3 regions of the Saccharopolyspora sp. NPDC047091 genome follow, and region 3 is predicted to be linked to each of the others. Evidence: riboswitches for the same ligand, from Rfam matches in the RefSeq annotation. Region 3 holds a riboswitch; each other region holds the start of a gene.
The links. Region 3 has a riboswitch for thiamine pyrophosphate ahead of ABZ805_RS15305 (thiamine ABC transporter substrate-binding protein). Riboswitches for the same ligand answer to the same signal wherever they lie in the genome.

Region 1 (7,674 bases), on a different contig from region 3:
TCGAACCCGCGGGTGATGGCGACGGCTCCGGACGTCCCGCCCTGCGCTGCGGCGTCGGCGAGACCGGCCAGCGGAGCCCAGACCTCCGCCGGATCCGGCCGGGTGGAGCGGCGGGAGCGGGCGGACTGAGGGGCGTCGGCAGTGGTGTCCATTGCGTCAACTTTAATCCGCCACGCAGGGTCGCCTCACTAGGCGATCAGCTGTCGGCGGTGTGACTTCCCTCGCGCCTACGCGTCCCAGGTGGTGACGACGAGATCGCCGTCACGTTCCAGCTGTTCGTCCACGGCCCGCTCGCACTCCGCGCAACGCTCCGTGATGCGGCGGCTCGACGGTTCCTTGGTGGCCGGCCAGGTCTCGTGCGGGAGCTTGATCGTCGTGTCGCAGAGGGTCTGCACCGGATCCCCGGCGGGTCTGGCGCCCGGGCGCACCGTGATCGCGTGCCGGAGGCGCTTGCCCGCTCCGACGATCCACCACACGTGCTCTTGATCGGGGAACATGTGCCGTCCCACCCCCATACCTGTCAGGACGACCCGCGGGCGCAGTTCGTCCGGCTTCGGTCCACTGGCCGGATCTCGAACTCTAGACGGAACGACCAGCTGCCACGTTGCATTCGCGTAGCGGCGGCTGGCGCCGGCTGCGCTGCTCCGATCGTGTGAGAGCGACTGTTCGGCCCAGCGGTCTGACCCCGCCGCTGACGTGCTGCTGCGCCGCTCGACCCAGCGAACCGAGCCCGAGATCTGCTTGTGGTGAGAAGGATCACCGATCATGCTGATCGCCGATCTCCGCGCTCGTCGTCCGCGGACGAGTCGAGCGGAAGAGGAGGCGCGGCCGTGACGGACCTGCACTTCCCACGTCCGCCCGAGGATCCGCAGGAACCCGGTTCGCTCACCCGCTGGCTGGTCCGGGACGGCGCCCGGGTCCGCAGCGGCGCCCCGGTCGCCGAAGTGCTGACCGGTGGAACGCCGCGCACGGTGCGCGCCCCGGCGAGCGGGACGCTGTGGCGGCAGGGCAGGGCGGGGGAGCGGTTCACCGCGGGCGCGATCATCGGCCTCGTCGAGTGAACCGCCGGGTTGACGCCCGTTGCTAGGTTGGGGCCAGTGACGCGGGGTGCCCGGGCGACCGGGCTGAGAGCAGACCCGTCGAACCTGACCTAGTTCGTGCTAGCGGAGGGACGTCACCGACGTGACCACTCGTGCTGCCCAGACCGGCCGTCCTGCCCAGACCGGCCCTGCTGACCAGACCACTCGTGCCGCCCGGTCCGGCTCCGGGCGGATCCCGAACGTGCTGACCATCGCGGGCACCGACCCCAGCGGTGGGGCCGGGATCCAGGCCGATCTGAAGGCCTTCTCCGCGAACGGCGCCTACGGCATGTCCGTGGTGACCGCGCTGGTCGCGCAGACCACCACCGGTGTCGCGGAGGTCCGCGAGGTGCCGCCGGAGTTCGTCACCGCCCAGCTGGCGACGCTGCTCGACGACGTGCGGGTGGACGCGGTGAAGATCGGGATGCTGGCGAACGCCGAGGTGATCCGCGCGGTGGTCGCCGTGCTGGACCGCTACGCCCCGCCGCACGTGGTGCTGGATCCGGTGATGGTCGCCAAGAGCGGGCACCGGCTGCTCGCCGACGACGCGGTGGCGGTGCTGCGGGACGAGCTGCTGCCGCGGGTCGACCTGATCACCCCGAACCTGCCGGAGGCGGCGGACCTGCTGGGCGAACCGGAGATCACCGGCTCGGCCGGGATGGCCGCGCAGGCCGAGCGGCTCGCGGACCTGGGCGCCAAGCAGGTGCTGCTCAAGGGCGGGCACCTGCGCGCGGAACCGGCGAGCGCCGACTTGTTCCGCGGCGACGGGGAGGTGCGTTGGCTGCGCAGCGAGCGGATCGACACCACGAACGACCACGGCACCGGCTGCACGCTGTCGGCGGCCATCGCGGCGCTGCGCCCCCGCAGGCCGGACTGGGCGAGCGCGGTGCGCGACGGCAAGGAGTACCTGACCGAGGCGTTGCGGGCCGCGGAGCGCCTCGACGTGGGGCGCGGGCACGGGCCCGTGCACCACTTCCACCGCTGGTGGTGAGATCGGAGGAGCGGAGATCATGAGCAGGTTGCCCGATCCGCCCGCGGGCGGTTTCTGCGCTAAGGCCTGGGAACGCACCGCCGAGCTGCAACGGGCCGTGGTGGCGCACCCGTTCAACGCGGCGCTCGCCGACGGCACCCTCGACCGGGAGCGGTTCGCGTTCTACATCGTGCAGGACGCCCGCTACCTGATCGCGTTCGCGCAGGCGCTGTCCGCGGCCGCGACCCGGTCCGATGATCCGGCGGACGCGGCGTTCCTGGCGGGGGCCGCGCGGGGTGCGCTGGTGGAGGAACGCCGGTTGCACGCGGGCTACGTCGAGGAGTTCGGGCTGTCCGCGGACGATCTGGCGGGCGCGGGCGTGGTCACCTCGCCGTCGTGCACCGCCTACACCTCGTTCCTGCGGGCGAGCGCGCTGGTGGACCCGTACCCGGTGCTGCTGGCGGCGGTGCTGCCGTGTTTCTGGGTGTACCAGCACGTGGGCAGCGAGATCCTCGCCGCCGTCGGCGACGCGTCGGCGCACCCGTACCGCCGGTGGATCGAGACCTACGCCGACGAGGAGTTCGCCGAGGCGGTGCTGGCGGCCCGCGAGCTCACCGACCGGGCGGCGGCCGCCGCCGACGAACCGGTGCGGGAGCGGATGCTGGCCGCGTTCACCCGGGCGAGCGAGTACGAGTGGATGTTCTGGGACGGCGCCTGGCGGCTCGAGCAGTGGCCGACGGCGCGGTGGATCCCGCGGTGAAAGTCGTTGCGGCGGCACGGTTTTCGCACGTCGGCGGGCCGCCCGATCCGATCACCCTCCGCAACGGCCGCCCGCGCGCGACGGGGGCGGTGCCGCGGGTGGTCAGCGGTGGTGGGGGCGCTCGCGAGCAGCGTGATCAGGAGCACTTTCGGACCGTGTTAACGAACACCCTCAGCCACGACGATGAGGCAAACGACACGTTCGTTCGGCGTGTTCGGTCGTGGGGGGTCCGCCTCCCACCGCGCGGGGTTCGGTGGCCTTGAGTACGGGGACTTCAATTCTGATCATGCTGGCGGGGATGCTGGTGCCGGTGCTGGCCGCAGCCCCCTTCTACATCGCCGACCGCCGGGCGGACGCCGAGTCCGCCCAGGCGGAGACGGAGCCTGAGACATCGTCCGCGGACATCCACGTGCTGCGGCCCCGCGCCGAGGGCACCTGCGAGACCGGGCAGGCGGCGGCCTGATCGCGTCGCCGCCCGGCTCGGCGGTTCAGTCCCCGTAGATGGACCAGGCGAGCTTCGACTTGGCCTCCTGCAGCGCGTCCAGCGTCGACCGCTCGTAGCCGCCCTCCTGCGGCTGCGGCGGCACCTGGAGGCCTTCGCTGAGGCCCCAGCCGGAGCCGCGCTGGATCAGCGAGCGGTGCTTGTTCGTGTAGTACCCGGAGTTGATCGACACGGCGACGCCGTGCGCCCCGGCCGCCGCGGCCATCAGGTGCATGTGGAACCGGGTCGACAGCCAGCGCTGGCCGGCGGCCGCGGGCAGCCCGTGGTCCATGATCTCGGAGAACGGGTAGAAGCGGGCGCCGGGCAGGTCGTGCTCGACGAGGGCGAACACCTCGCGGTCCACCCGCGGGATGCCTTCGATGACGCCGACCTGCTCGGGCCGCACGTCCCAGGCGCGCAGCGTGTCGAGCAGGAACCCGGCCAGCGCGGGCACCGTGACGTCCAGCAGGTCCGACTGCAGGCAGATCATCACGTCGCGCAGGTCGTCGGTGCGGTACAGCTCGGGGGCGATGCCGAAGAACATGTCGTCGCCGGTGGCGGTGAGCTGGCCCGCGGAGTCGAGCAGTTCGGCGGACGGTTCGTCGCGCACGTCGATCAGCTCGAACTGCGAGGCGAGGTTGCGCACCAGCGGGCGCGCCTCCTCCGGTGTCGGCCACAGGCCCTGCCCGGTCATCACGGCGCGCCCGCCGGAGCGGCGCACCGCGGCGACCGCGCCCGCCAGCAGCCCGTAGTGCCGCGGCCAGATGGAGTTGATGAACCCGCCGCCGATGATGTGCACCAGGTCGGCGCGCGCGGCGAGCTCGATGCCCGCCAGCCAGTGCGGCGCCAGCCCCGGGTTGATCATGGCGTGCTGCACGAACGACGCCACCTCCCACGGTTCGTCGGAGGGCGCCGACCAGCACAGCCGCCACAGCGTGTCGGTGAACCGGACGTGCGGGTGCAGGTGGCCGAGCAGTACTTCGCTGGGGCCGGGGTTGGGGCAGTCGAGCCACACCTCGCTGTCCGGGGCGACCTGGGCGAGGTACTTCAGCCAGGTCGCGGCGATCAGCTCGTCGCCGTAGTTCGGATTCCCGGTCGTGGCGACCAGGTACAGCGTGGGGGGCGTTGCGGGACTCGACACTGGGTTCTCCACCGTTCGGGTTCGCGGCTGGGCGCGGTAGGCGCCGAACCTAACAACACGGTGCGGTGGGTCCCGCTCGGAGGCATCCGCGGCGGCCGCGCGGGGGCGCGTTCGGCGGCGGCGCGCTGCTCCGGTCGGCCGCAACCCGGTGCGCGCGCAACAGGAACGGCGGCAACGACTCGGTGATATCACCGAGTCGTTGCCGCCGTGGGGCGTGCGGTCAGTTCTGCTCGTGGAGCTGGTCGCGGAGCCGGTCGATGCGGTCGCGGGTGCGGCGGAACTTCGCCTCGTAGTGCTCGTGGAACAGCGCCGTCGGCAGCGTCGAGACGGTGACGCCGAGCTCGTTGCCGGTGGCGGGCTCGTCGGGGACGGGTTCCGTGGCGCGGTCCGCGGCCGTCTCCTGGCGGGGGATGGGGTGCGGTTCGGCGTCGGCCTCGCCGGTGGCGGGCCGCGCGGTGGCCGTGGTCCCGGCGGCGGCCGCCGGGGCGGTGGCCCGCGGGGCGCGCAGCGCGTGCTTGCCGGTGGGCGGCCCGTCCGCGTGCGTGCGGGCCCGGCGCAGCAGCGGCCAGAAGAGCAGGGCGGCGACCACCGCGCCGCCGGCGAAGGACAAGACGACTAGCTCCACGTACTCGCTCCGAATCAGTTCCGCTGGACGGCTTCGGTCGGTTCGGCTTCGGCGGTCTCGGCGGGTTCCGCGGGTGCGGCACCACCGTTGAAGGGGGACTCGAGCGGGATCAGGTAGCTCTGGGTGTCCCCGCGCGGCTCCGGCAGCCACACGTGGTGCGCCGGTTCGCCGACGAGTTCGGCGTCGATGACGTTGTCGATCTCCTGCGCGGCGATCTCGTTGCTGGAGGCGCCGACGAGCCTGCCGACGTTCTCCAGGGAGGACATGACCGCGGTGCGCAGTTCCTCCATCCGGGCCTGCTTGGTGTGCAGGTCCTGCAGGACGTCGAGCCGCAGCTGCTCGGTCTCGGCGTCGCGCCTGCCGCACTCCCAGCGGGTGCGGGCGAGCAGTGCGTCGGCTTCCTCCTGCGCGGTCGTGACGACCGACTTGTACTCGTCCCGGATGGCGTGGCGCATGGCGCGCTCGCGCTCCCGGATGTCGGCGAGGCTCTGCTCGTGCTCCCGGCGGATCTCGCGTTGCCGGACGTCGAGCTCGTCGACGAGGCGGGCGCATTCGGCCCGCATCGCCTCCGCGGCCGCACCGGCCTCGTCGAGCAGTTGCTGCGCCTCGTATTCCGCGCTGCCTCGGATGGTCTCCGCCTGCCGCTGCGCCTGCTCGCGCAGCGTCTGCACTTCTTCCTCGGCCAGCGACAGCATGTTCTGCACGCGTTGCGACGCGTGCGGAAGCCCGGTGTCGGAGGCTTCGATGCGTTTGAGGCGGAGTTCGGCTTCGGCGAGGTCGCGCCGCGCGTCGTCGCAGAGGCGGCGGAGGTCGGTGTTCAGCGCCACCGCCTCGTTGCGATCGATGCTGACCATCCGCAGCTGGTCCTCGAGCAGCTCGATGTGCTCGGTGACCTGGCGGCGGTGGAAACCTCGTACCTGGATGTCGAATCCGGGACGGAGCGGGACGACGGCTTGTGCGGAGTCCTCCACGTTGGACACTCCTCTCCACAGGCGAGGGTCGACTCGCCGAGGAGAGTAGGTCTGATCCGGACCCCGCGCGCGGTGGAGCGGCGCGATCACCACCTGATCGAGTAGTGGCGTGCTCAGTGGATCTCCGGGGGACTGACCTGCGATTCGCCGATGGCCGATGCGGACACGCCCCACTTGCCGAGGATGCGGGCGTAGGACCCGTCGCGGATCAGCTCGTTCACCGCCGCCTGCAACGCCGGGGCCAGCGGCGAGCCCTTCGGCAGCGCGAAGCCGACGTCGAGACTGCGGAACTCGTTGGTCAACCGCAGCGCCGGTTGTTGCGTCGCCGCGTAGCGCAAGCCGTTGACGGTGCTCATGATCGCGTCGACCTTGCCCTGGGCGAGCGCGGAGTACAGGGCGCTGCTCTCCGAGAACACCTCCACCCGGTAGGCGGGGCGGCCCTGGTCGGTGCAGCGGTGGGATCGCGCGGACAGGGTCGTTTCGAAGGTGGTGCCCTTCGCGGTGCCGACGGTCTGCCCGCACAGCGCGGTGACGTCGGTGATCGGGCCGCGGTCGTCACCGCTGCGCACCGCGAATCCCTGCCCGTCGCGGACGTAGGTGGCGAAGTCGATGGTGCGCTTGCGCTCCTCGGTGACGCCGAAGTTCCCGGTGCCCGCGTCGTACTTGCCGCTGCCCAGCGCGGGAAGGATCGTCTCGAACGCGGCGTCCTGCGCCTCGACCCGCAGGCCCAGCTTGCGGGCCACCGCCTCGGTCATGTCCACGTCGAGGCCGACTGCGGTGCTGCCGTCCGCCAGGTAGAACGCGGTCGGCGGCGCTCCGCCGACGGAGCGGCCGATGCGCAGCACCCCGCCGTCGCGGACCCGCGCGGGCAGCAGCGCGGCCGCCGCCTCGCTGCGCCCGACGCCGGAGACCACGTCGGCCTGCGGGTCGAGGCCCGGCGCGATCGCGTCCGGATCAGGGGCCGGGCCGCAGGCGGCGAGCAGAATTCCGCTCAACAGCACGGCGAGCGCGGTCGCCGCGCGATGTCCGGTGCGCATCGTGGTCCCCTTCCGCGCCGCGCGGGCGGCGGGAATCGTCGGGAGCGCCCCGGGATCCGGGCAGGGCGGGGCGCGGTGGGCCTGGGGTCAGCGGTGGCGTCGACAGGACGCCGACCAGACCAGGGCGAGGTCGATGTGGGTTCGCGCTACCAGGCACGTCCGAGCGGGCACCCGCCGAGCTTCACCGGATTCGACCGGAGGTGTCAACGGCGGCCACAGGGTGGGACGGGGATTCCGCGGACTTGACCCGGGTCGGTGCACGGATGGATGTTCGAAGTCCCGATTCCCTTGCACAGGCGGGAGATCATGTCCCAACTGCGAGTCGTCCCGGAAACCGTCGGGGACGTTCCCGAAGTGGTTCCGCTGCGCCGTCCGCTGCGCTGGGTGGCGGCGGCCGTGGTGCTGGCGCTGCTGGCGGGCGCCGTGTTCTCGGTGGCGACGAACCCGAACTTCCAGTGGAACGTCGTCGGTGCCTACCTCCTCACACCGGCGGTGCTGCACGGGTTGTGGCTGACGGTGTGGCTCACCGCGGTGACGATGCTGCTCGGGTTCGCCCTCGGCACGGTGCTCGCCGTGCTGCGGCTGTCCGGGAACCCGGTGCTGGCCGCGG
Region 2 (7,674 bases), on a different contig from region 3:
AGCTTGAGATACCGAATCGGGTGATTTTGGCCCGCGCGGGTAACTCACCGGGCGGGTCCCGTCGACATAGTGCGTGAGGCCTGCAGCCCCCGCCGCGCTCCCGAGCGACGGCGCCGCGCGCGCTGCGCCCGTCCCGCACAGGCACCGAGAACGTCAGGAGCGAAGCGACCGCCGTGGCAGCACCCGGGTGGACGACCATGAAGGACCGGCTCCTCGCCGGGCTCAACACCGAGGCCGGTGCCCCCGACCTCAGACGACGCCAATACGCGATGGCGGTGCTGGTCACCGCGGTGGCTGCCACCGCCGTCGGCTGGCTGCTGGATCTGCGCACCCCCGCGCTCATCGGCGGGCTCACCGCCGTGTTCGCGCTGGTCGCCGCCGGCGGCCGGTCGCTGCGCTCCGACCTGCACCGGTTCGCCTGGTTCGGGCCCGCGCTGGTGCTGGTGATGGCCATCGGGCCGCTGCTCGACGCGATGCCGGTGCTCGCCGGGCTGCTCGTGGCGGTGGTCGTGTTCGGCTCCGGGATGCTGCCCGCGATCGGCGAGCAGTACCGGGTCAGCGGCCAGACCTTCGCCGCCGCCACCCTCGTGGCCACCACCACCGGCATCGGCTCCGGGGAACCCGCCTGGATGCTGTTCCTGTCCACCGGGGCGGGCGCCGCGTTCGCGCTGGTGCTGCGGGTGCTCATCGGCATCGGCGACCCGACCCGCGCCACCCGGCACGCCGTGGCCCGCACCCTGCTCGAACCGGGGCCGGGCGTGCTGGAGATCGCCGCGAGCGCCTGGCGCGCCGACGGGTCGAGCACCTGGCTCGGGCAGGTCCTCGCCGGGGCGGCCCGGTTCCGCGCCGCCCGCGAGACGCTGCTCGCCCAAGCCCAGCGGGCCGACCGGATCGAAGCGGAACGGCTGCACCGCATCGTCGTCGAAGCGGACCTGGTCGCCGCCGAACTCGCCCGCGCGGTGCGCTCCCGCGCCTGCACCGGGCTGCCCGCGATGGCCCGCGTCGACCCGGCACAGGCCGTCGTCGCCGCGGGCGGCAGGCAGGACCTGCCGGAAGCGGTGCGCGGCATGAACGAAGGACTCGACCGCATCCGCGGCGCCGTCGTGCAGCGCACCGAGTTCGCCGCCAGCCCGCCCGCGCCCGGCGGCCGCCGCCAGCGCGCCATCGGCGGCATCAAGGCGCACCTGTCGCTGCGGTCCTCGCTGTTCCGGCACGCGCTGCGCTGCACGCTCGCCGTCGCCGTCGGCATGGTGATCGTGCTGCTGCTGGACGACCCGTCCGCGTCCACGCTGCTGCTGGCGCTGTACGTGGTGCTCGCGCCCGCCGCGCGGGACAGCATGAACGGCGCGCTGGAACGCACCGGCGGCGCGGTGCTCGGCGTGGTGGTGCTGGCCGCGCTGATCACGCTGCTGCCCGGGGTGTACCTGCTGGTGCCGGTGGTCGTCGTGGGCATGCTGCTCGGCGTGGAACGGCTGCGCACCGACTACCAGGTGCTGCTGAGCTCGCTGATCGTGGTGACCGTGGTCGACCAGGCGATGCGGCTGGACCGGCCGCTCGCGAACATCGCGATCAGCTTCGCTTCCAACACGGCCGTCGGCGCGGCCATCGCGCTCGGCGTCGGCTACATCAGCTTCATCGTGCTGCCCAGCAGCATGGTGCCCGACGTGCGCGGGGCGATCCGGTCCACCGTGTGGTCGGTGTCCGAGCTGCTGCGCAGCGTGCGGGCCGCCGGGCAGGGCCACCAGGTCCGCGCCGCCATGCAGTCCGCGCACGTGCTGGCGCTGCGGCGGACCCAGGACCTGCTGGGCATGCCCGCGCTGCTGGACGAACCGGACTCGGACGAGGACCCGCAGACCACGCGGGCCGCGGCGATCGCGCTCGACGCGCTGCGCCAGGACGTGGCGACGCTGGCGTTCCGGCCCGAGGACGAGCTGGCGGTGGCGGTGCCCGCGCTCAAGGCGGTGGACCAGCTGCTCAGCGGGCGGAGCAACCCGAAGATCCCGGACATCCAGTCCGCCGGGGCACCCGAGACGGAACTGCTGGCCAGCTCGCTGGTGGAGAACGCGCTGCACGCCCGCGCGGCGATCGACCAGACCCTCGGCAACGAGCCGTGGAAGAGCTACACGATCAACTTCGTGCGGACCGAACGGCTCCGCATCCGCTGATCACCAGGTGCGCGGCCCGTTCGACCAGGCAGGTCGGGCGGGCCGTGTCACGTCGCGGCGGTTCGGTTCACCGCGCGAGGTCCGGGCTGGAGGCCCGCGCCCAGAAGCGCTGCGGGATGCGGCCCGCGCCGACCGCGAGGCGGCCCGCTTCGACCGCGGCGCGCATCGCGGCGGCCATCCGCTCCGGGTCCTGGGCCCGGGTGACGGCGCTGGCCAGCAGCACCGCGTCGCAGCCCAGCTCCATCGCCAGCGCCGCGTCCGACGCGGTGCCGATGCCCGCGTCGAGCACGACCGGCACCGACGCGCGGGACACGATCATCTCGATGTTGTGCGGATTCCGGATGCCCAGCCCGGTGCCGATCGGCGAACCCAGCGGCATCACCGCCGCGCAGCCCACGTCCTCCAGCCGGGTCGCCAGCACCGGGTCGTCGTTGGTGTACGCGAGCACCACGAAGCCCTCGTCGACGAGCTGTTCGGCCGCGTCGAGCAGCTCCACCGGATCCGGCAGCAGCGTGTCCTCGTCCGCCACCACCTCCAGCTTCACCCAGTTCGTCTCCAGCGCCTCCCTGGCGAGCTGCGCGGTGAGCACCGCCTCCGCCGCCGTGCGGCAGCCCGCGGTGTTCGGCAGCGCCTCGATGCCGAGCCGGTGCAGCAGGTCCAGCACACCCGTGCGTCCTCCGGCGTCGGCGCGGCGCATCGCCACCGTGGTCAGCTCGGTGCCGGACGCCAGCAGCGCCCGCTCCAGCACCGACAGGTTCGCCGCTCCCCCGGTCCCCGTGATCAGGCGGGAGCCGAACTCGCGGCCCGCGATCACCAGCGCGTCGTCCACGTCAGCCTCCCTGCACGGCGGTGAGCACTTCGACGGCCGCCCCGTCGCGGAGCTCCGTCGCCCGCCAGTTCGCCCTGGGCACCACGGTCCCGTCCACGGCGACCGCGACCCCGCGCTCGGGCACGCCGAACTCGGCGAGCACCGCCGCCAGCGTCGCGTCCGCCTGCACGGGCCGTTCCGCCCCGTTGATCACCACTTGCACGGTCGACCTCCTCCGTCGCCTGCGGGTACCGGTCCGGCGACCGGTGGTTCGCGGCCCGACAGCTCCGCCAGCACCGCGTCCGCGGTGATCGGCGCGAGCAGGAAACCGTTGCGGTGGTGCCCGGTCGCGGCCAGCACCCCCGGTTCCAGTTCGCCGATCACCGGCAGGTTGTCGTGCGTGCCGGGCCGCAGCCCGGCGACGGCTTCGAGCAGCTCGTACTCGGCGATGCCCGGCAGCAGCCGTTCCGCGTCGGCCAGCAGATCGCGGACGCCGCCCGCGGTGACGGCCTCGTCGAAGCCCGCGTCGTACTGGGTGGCGCCGACGACGAGCCCGCCGTCGTCGCGCGGCACCAGGTAGACCTGCCTGCCGTGCACCGGGCCGCGCACGGTCCGCGCCGGTGGGGGCACCGCGCTGGGGCGCGCCCGCAGGCGCAGCACCTCGCCCTTGACCGGGCGGATCCGGCCGCGGAGCGCCGGGTGCAGGTCACCGGAGCGGGCACCCGCGGCGATCACCACGACGTCGCAGCGCAGCACCTCCGCATCCAGCTCCACCTCGCCCGGCCGCACCCGCCGCACCGCGCCGTCGCGGAACCGGGCGCCCGCCGCCTCCGCCGCGGCCCGCAGCGCGGCCAGCGCCAGCCGGTTGTCCACCGCCAGATCTCCGGGCACTTCCAGGCCGCGCCGCACCGCGGGCCCCAGCGACGGTTCCAGCCGCCGCACCTCCCGGCCGCCGAGCCGGGTGACGGTGCGGCCCAGCGCGGCCAGGTGTTCGGCCAGCATGTCCAGCTCGGCGCGGTCCGCACCGTCCACGCCGACCACCAGCGTGCCCTCCCGGCGCAGCCCGGACGGCAGCCCGGACTCGCGGGCCAGGTCGGCGGCGAACGACGGCCAGCGGCGCAACGACTCGGACCCGAGCTCCAGCAGTTCCTCTTCGCCCGGCGCGGCTTCGGCGACCGGTGCGAGCATCCCGCCCGCGACCCACGACGCCCGCCGCTCCCCCGCGTCGACGACCTCCACGCGGTGTCCCGCGCGCGCGGCCGTCCACGCGACGGAGAGACCGATGATCCCGCCACCGACGACGGTGACGGCCGACTGCTGCTGCATCTGCGCTCCCTGCGCCGGCATGACCCGGATCAGGTTCGACGGTCGGGGCCTGCGCCCCCTCTCAGCCCGGATCCCGGGCTCCCGTGCCAACCACCACCACCGTACTCATCCGCCCGCGCGAGGTCAGCCGCCGCCCGGCCGCGGACTACCCTGGGGTCATGCCCGGATTGGACGGTGTCGGCATCCGCACGCGGCTCGCCGACGCACGGCTGTACCTCTGCACCGACGCGCGGGCGGAGCGGGGTGATCTGGCGGAGTTCGCCGACGCCGCGCTGTCCGGCGGCGTGGACATCATCCAGCTGCGGGACAAGGCTCCCGGCGGTGCTCCGCTGGAGGCGCGCCAGGAGCTCGCCGCGCTGGAGGTGCTCGCGGACGCGTGCGTGCGGCACGGCGCGCTGCTCGCGGTGAACGACCGCGCGGACGTGGCGCTGGCCGCGGAGGCCGACGTGCTGCACCTCGGCCAGGACGACCTGCCGGTGGCGACGGCCCGGCGCATCGTCGGCGACGAGGTGGTGGTGGGCCGCTCCACGCACGACGTGGTGCAGGCGGACGCGGCCGCGACCGAACCGGGCGTGGACTACTTCTGCACCGGGCCGGTGTGGACCACGCCGACGAAACCCGGCCGGGAGGCCGCGGGCATCCAGCTGGTCCGGCACGCCGCGGAGCACCGCGGGCACGGCAGGCCCTGGTTCGCGATCGGCGGCGTCGGCCACGACAACCTCGCCGAGGTCGTCGCGGCGGGCGCGGAGCGGATCGTGGTGGTCCGGGCCGTCACCGAGGCCGACGACCCGCGCGCCGCCGCCGAATCCCTCAAGGCCGGACTGTCCGCCTGACCCGGCGGGTCCCGGCACGACGAACGGGCTGCGTCTCGTGGGGCTGAGACGCAGCCCGTCCGGCTGCCATCACCCGGTGACCGGGCTCCCGATCAACCCGTGATCAGGGTCAGGCCGTAGGCGTCCAGGATCTCGTTGACCGGCTGGAAGTAGGTCGTGCCACCGCTGGTGCAGTCGCCGGACCCGCCGGAGGTCACGCCCTGGGCCTGGTCACCGGCCAGCCACGAGCCGCCGGAGTCGCCGGGCTCGGCGCACGCGTCGGTGCGGGTCAGCCCGGTGACGGTGCCCTCGGCGTAGTTCACCGTCTGGTTCTTGGCCTGGACGGTGCCGCAGTGCCAGCCGCTGGTGGAGCCGGAGCGGCAGATCGAGGCGCCCTCGGCGGCCTCGGTCGAACCGGCGACGCTGACGGTGCCGCCCGCGTAGTCGTTCACCAGGCCGCGCGGGGTCTCACCGGACGCGGTCTCCACGTAGGAGTAGTCGTCCCCGGGGAACGAGGAGCCCGCGAAGGTGCCGGACGGGGTGCTGGTGCTGTCGCCCTGGCTGCCGCAGTGCCCGGCGCTGACGAAGCCGCCCTCCACGGAGAAGCCCACGGAGCAGCGCGCGGAGTTCTCGATCGTGTAAGCGTTGCCGCCGATCACGTCGGCGAGGATGCGCGGTGCCTCCGCGGACTCGACGACGTGCACGGCCTGCGCGTCCACCCCGGTGGAGTGCACGAACTCGTTCGCGGCCGCACCGGCGCCCTCGGCGGCGGTGACCACGACCGAGTTGGCGGCCGAGTCCAGGTACCAGCCGGTGACGCCCTGCGGCGCCTGGCGGGTGTTGAGGCCGTCCACGACACCGGCGAGCTGCTTGGTGCTGTGCTCGACGACCTTCGGCTCGGCGCCCGCGGCGCGGATCTCGTCGGCCAGGTTCGCGTCGGTGGTGCCGACGACGAGCTTGCCGAGCCCGGCGTCGTAGCGCGAACCGCCGAACGAGTCGGCGAGCACGCCGCGCAGCGTCCGGTCCGCGGTGTTGGCGATGGCCTCGCTGTGCAGCCGGGCCTGCGCCTGGTCGGCGGTGAGGCCGAAGTCGCGCTGCATGGCTTCGAGCTGGGTGGCGGCCTTCGCCTGCGGCGCCGGGGCGACGGTGGCCGAGGCGGGCATGGTGAAGGCGGCGACGGTTCCGGCCGCCAGCACGATCGTCCCGGCCATTCTGGCCGCGAGCTTGCGCGTCATAGGTGGGTCTCCTACTCCTTGAGGTGGGGCTCAAAGATCCCTACGAGGAGCCAGTATTGGTGGGGACCACCACCCGGCACATCCACCTTTCGACGCATCGATGCGCAAAAATTCCCGGTTATCCGGCAGTTCTGCCGAATAACCGGGAATCATCACCATTCGCTGTGCTCCGGTCACGGAGCGTCCGGCTGCTCCTGCTGCGCTGATTCACCGCCCGCGGAACCGCGTTCTCCGGTGGTTCCGGATTCGGGCTGCCGCGCTCCGGTCGGTTCCGGGGCTTCGGAGGCGCCGGTATCTCCGGTGGGTTCGGTGGCCTCGCTCTGCCCGGTCTCGGTGGTCTCGGACGCGCCGGAGGTGGGTTCGCCGGAGGTGTTCTCCTGGGATTCGGAACCGGTCTCCTGCTCCGCCGAGCTGCTCGGTTCCGCGGTTTCCGACTCCTGCGGCACGGCGTCCCCGGTGTCGCGGTGCGCGGCGGGCGTGAAGACCTTGCTGATCGTGGTGCCGCCATCGCCGCCGGAGAGCGGCTTGCCGACGACGCCCTCGAAACCGGTGATCAGGAGCATGCCCAAACCGAAGATGAGGGCGCTGGTCGCGGCGACGACGCCCCAGCGGAGGCGGCGGCCGCGCGGCGGGGCGACGACCTCGGTGCCCGCTCCGGCGGCGTCCTCGGCGGCGGCGTCCTCGGCGGTGGAGTGCTCGGTGGTGGGGCGCTCGGCCGCGGCGGTGGCGTCACCGGCGGTGGTCCCCCAGCTCAGCATCCGGGTCCGCGCCTCGGCGGGGTCGAGCCTGCGCGTCGCGTCGGGATCGCGGTCGACCTGCTCACCGCCCGGCCAGTGCATCCCGGGCAGCTGGATCTTGCGGGTGGCCTCGTCGGCGGGCGCCTGCGGGCGGAGCGCCGGAGCCGCGGTGCCGTTGACCGGCGTGGCGGCCACGTACTGCTCGACCCTGGTGGGCTTCTTGATCCCGGCGCGGGCGACGACGACGTTCGCCTTGTCCTTGGTGACCTCCAGCTTCTCCTTGGTGGTCTCCAGCGAACGCTGGTACAGGGCGCCGCCGACGGTGATCACGACACTGGTCAGGCCCGCGCCGAAGACGGTGCCCGCGACCCCGAGGTACGACCCGAGGAACGCCGCGGTCACCGAGGCGAGCGCGCCTCCGGTGACCTGCGTGGCGGACAATTCGATCTTCTTCGATTTCTTTTCCGCGGGCTCATCGTCGTCGGTTCCGTTCGCCCCCCGTTCGGCATTCTCCTTCGCCACTGTGGCTCCTACTTGATCTGGTGCGCGCTCTCTCGAACCTGTCAACGGATGATCTCGCCACAATTCTCC
Region 3 (7,674 bases):
TCCGGATGCTGCTGGGCTTGATCAAGCCCACGGCGGGCTCGGTCGAACTGCTGGGGCACGCGTTGCCGGACGAGTCCGACCGCGTGCTGCCCCGGGTCGGGGCGCTCGTCGAGGGCCCGGGCTTCCACCCGTTCCTGTCCGGGCGGGAGAACTTGCTGCGGTGCGCCGCGATGGAACCCGACCTGGCGAGCGCGGACATCCGGGCCGCGGTGGACGGGGCGCTGCACCGCGTCGGGCTGGCGGCCGCCGCGGGTCGCCGGTTCCGCGGCTACTCGCTGGGCATGAAGCAGCGGCTGGGGTTGGCCGCGGCCCTGCTGGTGCCGCGGGAGCTGGTGGTGCTCGACGAACCGACCAACGGGCTGGACCCGGCGGGCACCAGGGAGATCCGGCAGATCATCGCCGAGCTGCACGCCGTCGGGACGACCGTGCTGGTGTCCTCGCACCTGCTGTCCGAGGTGGAGGCGACCTGCACGCACGTGGCCGTGATGCACCGGGGCACGCTGGTCGCGCAGGGCGAGCTGGCGGGCCTGCTGGAATCGGGCGGGCCGCACCTGGTGGTCGCCACGCCGGACCTCGACGCCGGGCTGGAAGCGCTGCGGGACAGCGGGATCTCGGCGCGGACCGAGCAGGGCGCACTGCGGGTGGAACTGTCCGAAGTGGACGCTCCGGAAGTGGTGGCGACGCTGGTCCGCGCCGACGTCGGGGTGCACGAGGCACGTCGCGGGCGCGCGGGCCTGGAAGACCTGTTCGCCCGGCTCACCGAGGAGGAATCATGACCGCCCCCGCACCGGCCGAGGCTGTCGCGGCCCCGCAGGCGCGCCGCTCAGCACCGCTGGGCAGGGTGCTGCTGGCCGAGTTCCGCTGGGTGCTGCGGCGGCCGCGGAACCTGCTGGCGCTGCTGATGCTGGCGGGGCTGCCGGTGCTGATCGGCGCGGGCATCGCGTTGACCGGCGGTCCGAGCCGCGGCGGCGGGCCACCGGTGCTCAGCGCGGTCGCGGGCAACGGGCTGGTGCTGCCGGTGGCGAGCATCGTGCTCGCGCAGACGATGCTGCTGCCGCTGGTGGTGGCGATGGTCGCGGCGGACGCGATCGCCGGCGAGACCTCGCACGGCACGTTGCGCGGGCTGCTGATCGCGCCGATCAGCCGGGTTCGGCTGGTGGGCGTCAAGGCGGCCGGCGTGCTGCTGATGGTGCTGCTGTCCGTGCTCGTGCTGGCGGTCAGCGGCCTGCTCACCGGTTTGATCATCGTCGGCGGTGACGGCCTGGTGACCTTGTCCGGGACGACGCTGTCGCTCGGCGCGGCGCTGGGGCGCATCGCGCTGGCGGTGCTGTGGTGCGCGGCGCAGATGGCGGCGGTCGGCGCGGTGGCACTGGCGCTGTCCTCGCTGACCGAGCACCCGCTGGTGGTGATGACCGGGACCATGGCGGCGCTGATCGTGTTCGGCGTGCTGGGCACCGTGCCGTCGCTGGAGTGGATGCGCCCGCTGCTGATCACCACCGACTGGTCGGCCGTGATCGACGTGCTGCGGGATCCGATCTTCACGGACACCTTGTCCACGGGCCTGCTGCGCGCCGGTTGCTACCTGGTGATCGGTCTCTCGGCGACAGTGCTGCGCATGGTCACCCGGGACGTCTGATCGAGGTCCGGTGCGGTGGCTTCCGCGGCCCTGGAACCACCGCACCGGAGCCGGACGGCTCGCGAACGCGGCGGACGAAGCAGGCGAGGTCAGTCACCGCCGACGAGCGCGACCCCGTCCGGGTCGAGGCGCAGCCGGACCTCGTCGCCGACCGCGGGAGCGTCGGCGATGTGCGCGACGGCCTCCACCTGCCCGAGCTCCGGCACGGTGACGGCGAGCCGGACGTGGTCGTGCCGGTGCACCCGCTCGCGCACCGCGCCGAGCGGTCCTGCCGGTGCGGGATCGCCGGGCCGGATGCGCCGGGCGCGCACTCCGGCGGCTCGCAGTCCGAGCCGTGCCGCCCCGTCCTTCGCGGTCACGTCGACGGCGCCGAGCGCGCAGGTCGCCACGCCGTCGCGGACCTCCGCGGGCAGGAAGGTGGTGCAGCCGAGGAACGCGGCCACCTCCTCGTCCGCGGGATGGCGCCACAGCAGGTCGGGAGTGTCGGCCTGCAAGATCGTGCCGCGGGCCATGACGGCGACCCGGTCGGCGAGGGTGAACGCCTCGTCGTGGTCGTGCGTGACGACCAGCGCGGTCGACTCGCCGCGGCCGAGCAGTGCGGCCAGGTCCACCGCGAGCCGCTCGCGCAGCATCCGGTCCAGCGCGGAGAGCGGTTCGTCCAGCAGCAGGAGCTCCGGATCGGCGGCCAGCGCCCGAGCCAGCGCGACCCGCTGCGCCTCGCCCCCGGACAGGTCGGTGACCCGCCGGTCCTCGTACCCGGCCAGCCCGACGAGTTCGAGCAGCTCGGCGACGCGCGCCGCCCGGGCCGCGCCGCCGACGCCGCGCATCCGCGGGCCGAACGCCACGTTGCCCGCCACGTTCCGGTGCGGGAACAGCTGCCCGTCCTGGAAGACCAGCCCGAACCGGCGTTGGTGCACCGGCACGGCGGCGAGGTCGCGCCCGTTCCAGCGCACGGAGCCCGCCGTGGGGCGCTCGAGCCCGGCGACGGCCCGCAGCAGCGTGGACTTCCCGCAGCCGGACGGGCCGAGCAGCGCCAGCACCTCGCCGTCCAGCACCGAGAGCCGCACGTCGCGCACCGCCGTGGTGTCGCCGAAGCGGACGGTGAGCCCTTGCACTTCCAGCCCCATCAGAAGTCCTCCACGGCGTCGGTGCCCACCCGCAGCCGTTCGATGAGCACCACGCCCAGCACGGTGACGATCATCAGCAGCGCGCAGGCGGCGTAGGCGAGTTGCGAGTTGAGTTCGCCCGGCCTGCCGAGCAGCCGGGCGATGGCCACCGGCAGCGTCGGCGCATCGGGCCGGGCCAGGAAGCTGGTAGCGCCGAATTCCCCGAGCGCGACGACGAATCCGAAACCGGCGGCGGCCAGCACCGAGCGCACCGCGAGCGGGAAGTCGATCTCGCGGCGTACCCGCCACGGTCCGGCACCCAGCGTCGCCGCGGCCTGCCGCAGCCGGTCGTCGATGGCCCGCAGCACCGGCAGCACGGTGCGGATCACCAGCGGCGTCACCACCAGCGCCTGCGCGAACGGCACCAGCAGCGGTGAGGTGCGGAGGTCCCCGGGCAGCGAGCCGAGCGTGATCAGGTAGCCGAAGCCGACGGTCACCGCGGACACCCCCAGCGGCAGCATCAGCGCGAGGTCGAGGCTCTCGGCGACGAACCGCCGCCGCACGGCGACGAGCACGAACGAGGCGAGCAGTCCGAGCAGCAGTGCCATCCAGGTGGCGTCCACCGCGGTGCGCACCGAGTTCAGCGCGGCTTCGAGCCCGGTGACCTCCAAGGTTCCGGGCTGCCCGCTGCCCAGCAGCGCGCGGTATCCCGCGAGCCCCCACCCGTCCCGGGTGGACACCGACCGCACCAGCAGCGTGGCGATCGGCGCGAGCAGCGCGCACAGCACGGCACCGGCTAGCCCGACGATCCACCACTCCGCGCCCTGCGGCGGCCGGGCGGTGGTCGCGGGCGCGCGCAGCCGCAGCGCGGTCTCCCGGCGGCGGCGCGCGAGGGTGGCCACGAGCAGCGCGGCGACGACGGCGACCAGCTGGAGCAGGGAGAGCGCCGCGGCGCCGGGCAGGTCCAGCAGTTGCACGGTGCGCAGGTAGATCTCGGTCTCCAAGGTGCGCAGCCGTCCCCCGCCGAGCACCAGCACCACTCCGAAGCTGGTGGCGCTGAACAGGAACACGACGGCCGCCGCCGACCCGATCGCGGGCAGCAGCGCGGGCAGCGTCACCGAGCTGAAGGTGCGCAGTCGTCCGGCGCCGAGCGAGCGCGCGGCGTCCTCCATCCGCCGGTCCACGTGGCTCCACAGCCCGCTGACGGTGCGCGCGACAACGGCGACGTTGAAGAACGCGTTGGCCAGCACGATCGGCAGCACTCCCCCGTCGGCGCCGAACAGCGCCCGGAACGCCATGCCCACGACGATCGTCGGCAGCACGAACGGCACGGTCACCGCGACCCGCAGCAGTCCCTTGCCGGGCACGACGAGCCGGGCGAGCACGTACGCGAGCGGCAGTCCGCAGAGCAGCGCGACGGCGGTGGACGCGGCGGCCTGGCCGAGGGTGAAGCCGACGAGGCGCCAGGTGGACGGCTCGGCCAGCACCGCTCCGACGTCGCCGCGCACGCCGAGCCCGATGATCGCCGCGACCGGCCAGGCGAAGAACACCCCGAGGAAGCCGAGGACGAGCACCGCGGCCAGCGCCACCGGCACCCGGCGCCGGAGTTCGCCGGTCATCCCCGGACCAGCGTCCGCCACTGCTCGACCCACCGGTCCCGGTTGTTCTCCACTTCGTCGGCGGGCAGTTCCCTGGGCCGCGGCGGCAGCGGTGCACTCGCCGTCCACCCCTTCGGCAGCGCGACCCCGTCGAGCGCGGGGTACACGTACATCTGGTCGGCGACCTGGCCTTGGAATTCGGGCGAGAGCAGGAAGTCCACGACTTCTCGCGCCGCCTGCGGGTCCGCGGCGCCGGTGAGCACGCCCGCGTATTCGACCTGCCGGTAGCAGGTGTCGAGCAGCGCCTTGGTGCGCGGCGCTCCGCTGTCGTCGACCTCGGCGGCGGGCGAGGACGCGTAGGACAGCACGATGGGCCGCGGTCCCTGCCCGGTGGATCCGGAGAAGTCCTGGTTGTAGGCCTCTTCCCAGCCGGAGGAGAGCCGCACGCCGTTGGCGTCGAGGGCACGCCAGTAGTCCTGCCAGCCGGGTTCGCCGAAGGCGTCGATGGTGCCGAGCAGGAACGCCAGCCCCGGGGAGGACGTCGTCGGGTCCGGCATCGAGGTGAGGTTCCGGTACCGCGGGTCGGTGAGGTCCTGCAGCGTCGCCGGTTCCGGCAGCCGGTGCGCGGCGAACCAGGCGGGGTCGATGTTGATGCACACGTCGGCGACGTCGATGGCGGTGAGCCGGTCCTGCCCACCCTGGGCGTAGCGCTGGGGTCCGCGGTCGGCCGCGGCGGGCCGGTAGGGGGCGAACACGTCGGAGCGCAGCGCGCGGGAGGCGAAGGTGGAGTCGACGCCGTAGGCGACGTCGCCGAGCGGGGCGGCCTGGGACAGCGCCAGCTTGTTGGTCAGCTCTCCGGCGTCGCCGCTGTTGCGGACTTCCAGGTGGATGCCGCTGCGCTTCTCGAAGTCGGCGAGCAGCGCGGGGTCGGCGACGAACGAGTCGTGCGCGACGAGGGTGACGGTGCGCGCCGCGGTGTCCTCGCCGGAGCTCCCGATGAGCGAACATCCGGTGGTGAGCGCGGCTGCGGCGAGTGCCGCGGCCCAGCGCAGTAAGGGGTTCAACGGTCCTCCCGAGTAGCACACCGGTCTCGGCCACGCGTGCGAACTCGAGCTGATCGCGACACCTCCCTGCGCCGGCATGATCCGGTTCAGGTGCGGACGGTCGAGGGGATTCGCCCCTCCTCTCAGCCCAGCGCGCTGGACTCCCGTGGCGACGGCAGTCTACGTGCCACCACCGGGCCGGGGGTCGACGGTCGCGTTCCGGCCGTCCGACGACCACCATGTGGGCATGACCGAACTGCTGAACGACACCCAGGTCGCCGAGTCGCTGTCCCGCCTGCCGGAGTGGGCCCAGGACGGCACCACGATCGTGCGGAGCGTGGAGTTCGCGAGCTTCCCGCAGGCCATCCAGGCCGTGAACCGGGTCGCGGAGATCGCGGAGAGCGAGAACCACCACCCGGATCTGGACATCCGGTGGCGCACCGTCGTGTTCGCCCTCTCGACGCATTCGGCGGGTGGTCTGACCGCGAAGGACTTCACGCTGGCCGAGGAGATCGACGGGGTGGTCGACGCACTGGCCTGAGCCGCGCCGACCTGGGCCGCGGGCTGCCGTTGCGCGGGGAGCCGGCTCCGCTGCTGCCGCCCCGCCCGGTCAGCGCGTCGGGTGGAGGACGAGTTCGGCGGCTTCGGCGGCGCAGCCCCAGGACAGCGAGACGCCGCAGCCGGAGTGCCCGTAGTCGTGCACGACGGTGGCGCCGCCGAACCGCTCCACTTCGAGGCGGACGGCGTCGCGGCCGGGGCGGAGTCCGACGGTGGCGCCGAGCACTTCGGCCCCGGCGAGCAGCGGTTCGACGTCCGCGCAGCGGCGCAGCACGGCGGCGCCGTCCTCGCGGTCGGGCGTGCGGGACCAGTCCTGCTCGCGCGCGACGCCGCCGAGCACGACGTGGTCGCCGTGCGGCACGTACGAGGTGAACTCGGGGCCTGCGCCGACTTCCACGAAGTACTCGGTGATGCCGGGGTTGCGCACGATGACGTGCTGTCCGCGCACCGGGCGCACCCCGGGGTCGCCGACGAGTTCGTGCGCGCCGACGCCGGTGCAGTTGACGATGCGGTCGGCTTCGCCCGCGGCGTCGGCCAGCGAGGACACCGGGCTGATCAGCAGTTCGCCGCCCGCGGCGAGGAGCCTGCCGGTGAGGTGGTCGAGGTAGCGCGGCATGTCGATCAACGGGAGCGTCGCCCGGTAACCGCTGCGGAATCCGGTGGGCAGCTCGTCGGCGGTGCAGGGGCGCAGGTCGGGCAGCAGCAGCGCTTCGGGCGGCAGCTGGTCGCCGAGGTCGACGCGCGCGGCCATCCGCCCGGTGGCGAGGTGCACCCCGCTGTCCGGGTCGGCCGCGAGCTCGACCAGCCGGTGGTAGGTGTCGGCGACCCACTTGCGCACCCGAGCGGCGGGTTGCAGCAGTGCCGGACCCCAGATCGCGCCGGCGACGGCGGAGGTGGTGTCGGCGGGTGGTTCGTCGGTGCGGACGCGCACCGGCACGCCGGATTCGGCGAGGACCACGGCGGTGCTGAGCCCGATCACCCCGGATCCGATGACCAGAACGGTCCCGTTGGCGGCCATTTCGGCACGCTAGCAGCGTTCCCCGTCGCGCACGGCCTGCTCGGGGCGGGGTTCGCGGGCGCTCGGCGCGGCCCTAGTCCTCGACGATGGTGATCGTTCCGGTGCCGCCGCAGTTGCTGCACCCCTTGCCGTTGCAGTCTCCGCAGATCAGGGTGATGTGCTGCATGCGCACAACGTAAATCGCCTGGTCACGGCGTGCGACTCCGTTGCTCCGGGGTGCGTCGCCGACGGTTCGCGGCGGGCCGCGCTGCGCTACCGGCCCCGCCCGCCTTTCACCCGGACGTGCCCGAGCGGAGGGGGCGGCGGGTCGGAGAATCGCGTTCGCCCGGTGTTCGTCATCGATCGGGGGTCAGCCGATCGCGGTCCGAGGCGAGGAGGACCGGATTCGAGGAGCGGCCGCTTCCCCATCCGACGTCGGTCCCCCGGCGTACCGTTCCGGCCATGGAACGGGTCGATCGCACGAACACGTTCATCGAGGTGGCCGAGGACTGCCCGGTCACCACCGCGACGGTGCCCCCGCTGAACGCCGAGGCGCCGTCGGTCGCCGCGCGCACCTACCGGCTGATCACCGAGCACCCGTACGAGTTCACGTCCGGCGACGTCATCTTCACCGTCTTCGCGGACCGGGCCGCCATCCCGGACGAGGAGCGGGCGGACGCCCGCCGGGAGTTCTTCGCGCGGAGCAGGGCCTGCCTGCGTTCCTCGCCGCTGGGCA

Region 1: it holds a riboswitch for thiamine pyrophosphate, as region 3 does, so the genes downstream of both, thiD (bifunctional hydroxymethylpyrimidine kinase/phosphomethylpyrimidine kinase) here and ABZ805_RS15305 (thiamine ABC transporter substrate-binding protein) in region 3, are expected to answer to the same signal.
Region 2: it holds a riboswitch for thiamine pyrophosphate, as region 3 does, so the genes downstream of both, thiO (glycine oxidase ThiO) here and ABZ805_RS15305 (thiamine ABC transporter substrate-binding protein) in region 3, are expected to answer to the same signal.

Annotation. Positions count from the first base shown of each region.
Region 1 covers NZ_JBEYUS010000015.1:19,588-27,261, reverse strand. The annotation lists gene ABZ805_RS09770 (hypothetical protein) at 1-152, opposite strand, end outside; gene ABZ805_RS09765 (hypothetical protein) at 228-509, opposite strand; gene ABZ805_RS09760 (lipoyl domain-containing protein) at 831-1,061, shown strand; TPP riboswitch at 1,094-1,189, shown strand; gene thiD (bifunctional hydroxymethylpyrimidine kinase/phosphomethylpyrimidine kinase) at 1,183-2,070, shown strand; gene ABZ805_RS09750 (TenA family protein) at 2,090-2,809, shown strand; gene ABZ805_RS09745 (hypothetical protein) at 3,096-3,272, shown strand; gene ABZ805_RS09740 (polysaccharide pyruvyl transferase family protein) at 3,298-4,431, opposite strand; gene ABZ805_RS09735 (hypothetical protein) at 4,652-5,056, opposite strand; gene ABZ805_RS09730 (hypothetical protein) at 5,071-6,027, opposite strand; gene ABZ805_RS09725 (ABC transporter substrate-binding protein) at 6,141-7,064, opposite strand; gene ABZ805_RS09720 (amino acid ABC transporter permease) at 7,371-7,674, shown strand, end outside.
Region 2 covers NZ_JBEYUS010000049.1:11,005-18,678, reverse strand. The annotation lists gene ABZ805_RS20155 (FUSC family protein) at 198-2,165, shown strand; gene ABZ805_RS20150 (thiazole synthase) at 2,233-2,994, opposite strand; gene thiS (sulfur carrier protein ThiS) at 2,996-3,196, opposite strand; gene thiO (glycine oxidase ThiO) at 3,184-4,299, opposite strand; TPP riboswitch at 4,289-4,394, opposite strand; gene thiE (thiamine phosphate synthase) at 4,458-5,132, shown strand; gene ABZ805_RS20130 (S1 family peptidase) at 5,225-6,346, opposite strand; gene ABZ805_RS20125 (hypothetical protein) at 6,520-7,524, opposite strand.
Region 3 covers NZ_JBEYUS010000030.1:13,911-21,584, reverse strand. The annotation lists gene ABZ805_RS15325 (ABC transporter ATP-binding protein) at 1-776, shown strand, start outside; gene ABZ805_RS15320 (ABC transporter permease subunit) at 773-1,636, shown strand; gene ABZ805_RS15315 (ABC transporter ATP-binding protein) at 1,726-2,763, opposite strand; gene ABZ805_RS15310 (iron ABC transporter permease) at 2,763-4,361, opposite strand; gene ABZ805_RS15305 (thiamine ABC transporter substrate-binding protein) at 4,358-5,404, opposite strand; TPP riboswitch at 5,451-5,561, opposite strand; gene ABZ805_RS15300 (4a-hydroxytetrahydrobiopterin dehydratase) at 5,631-5,924, shown strand; gene ABZ805_RS15295 (FAD-dependent oxidoreductase) at 5,994-6,959, opposite strand; gene ABZ805_RS15290 (DUF6157 family protein) at 7,401-7,674, shown strand, end outside.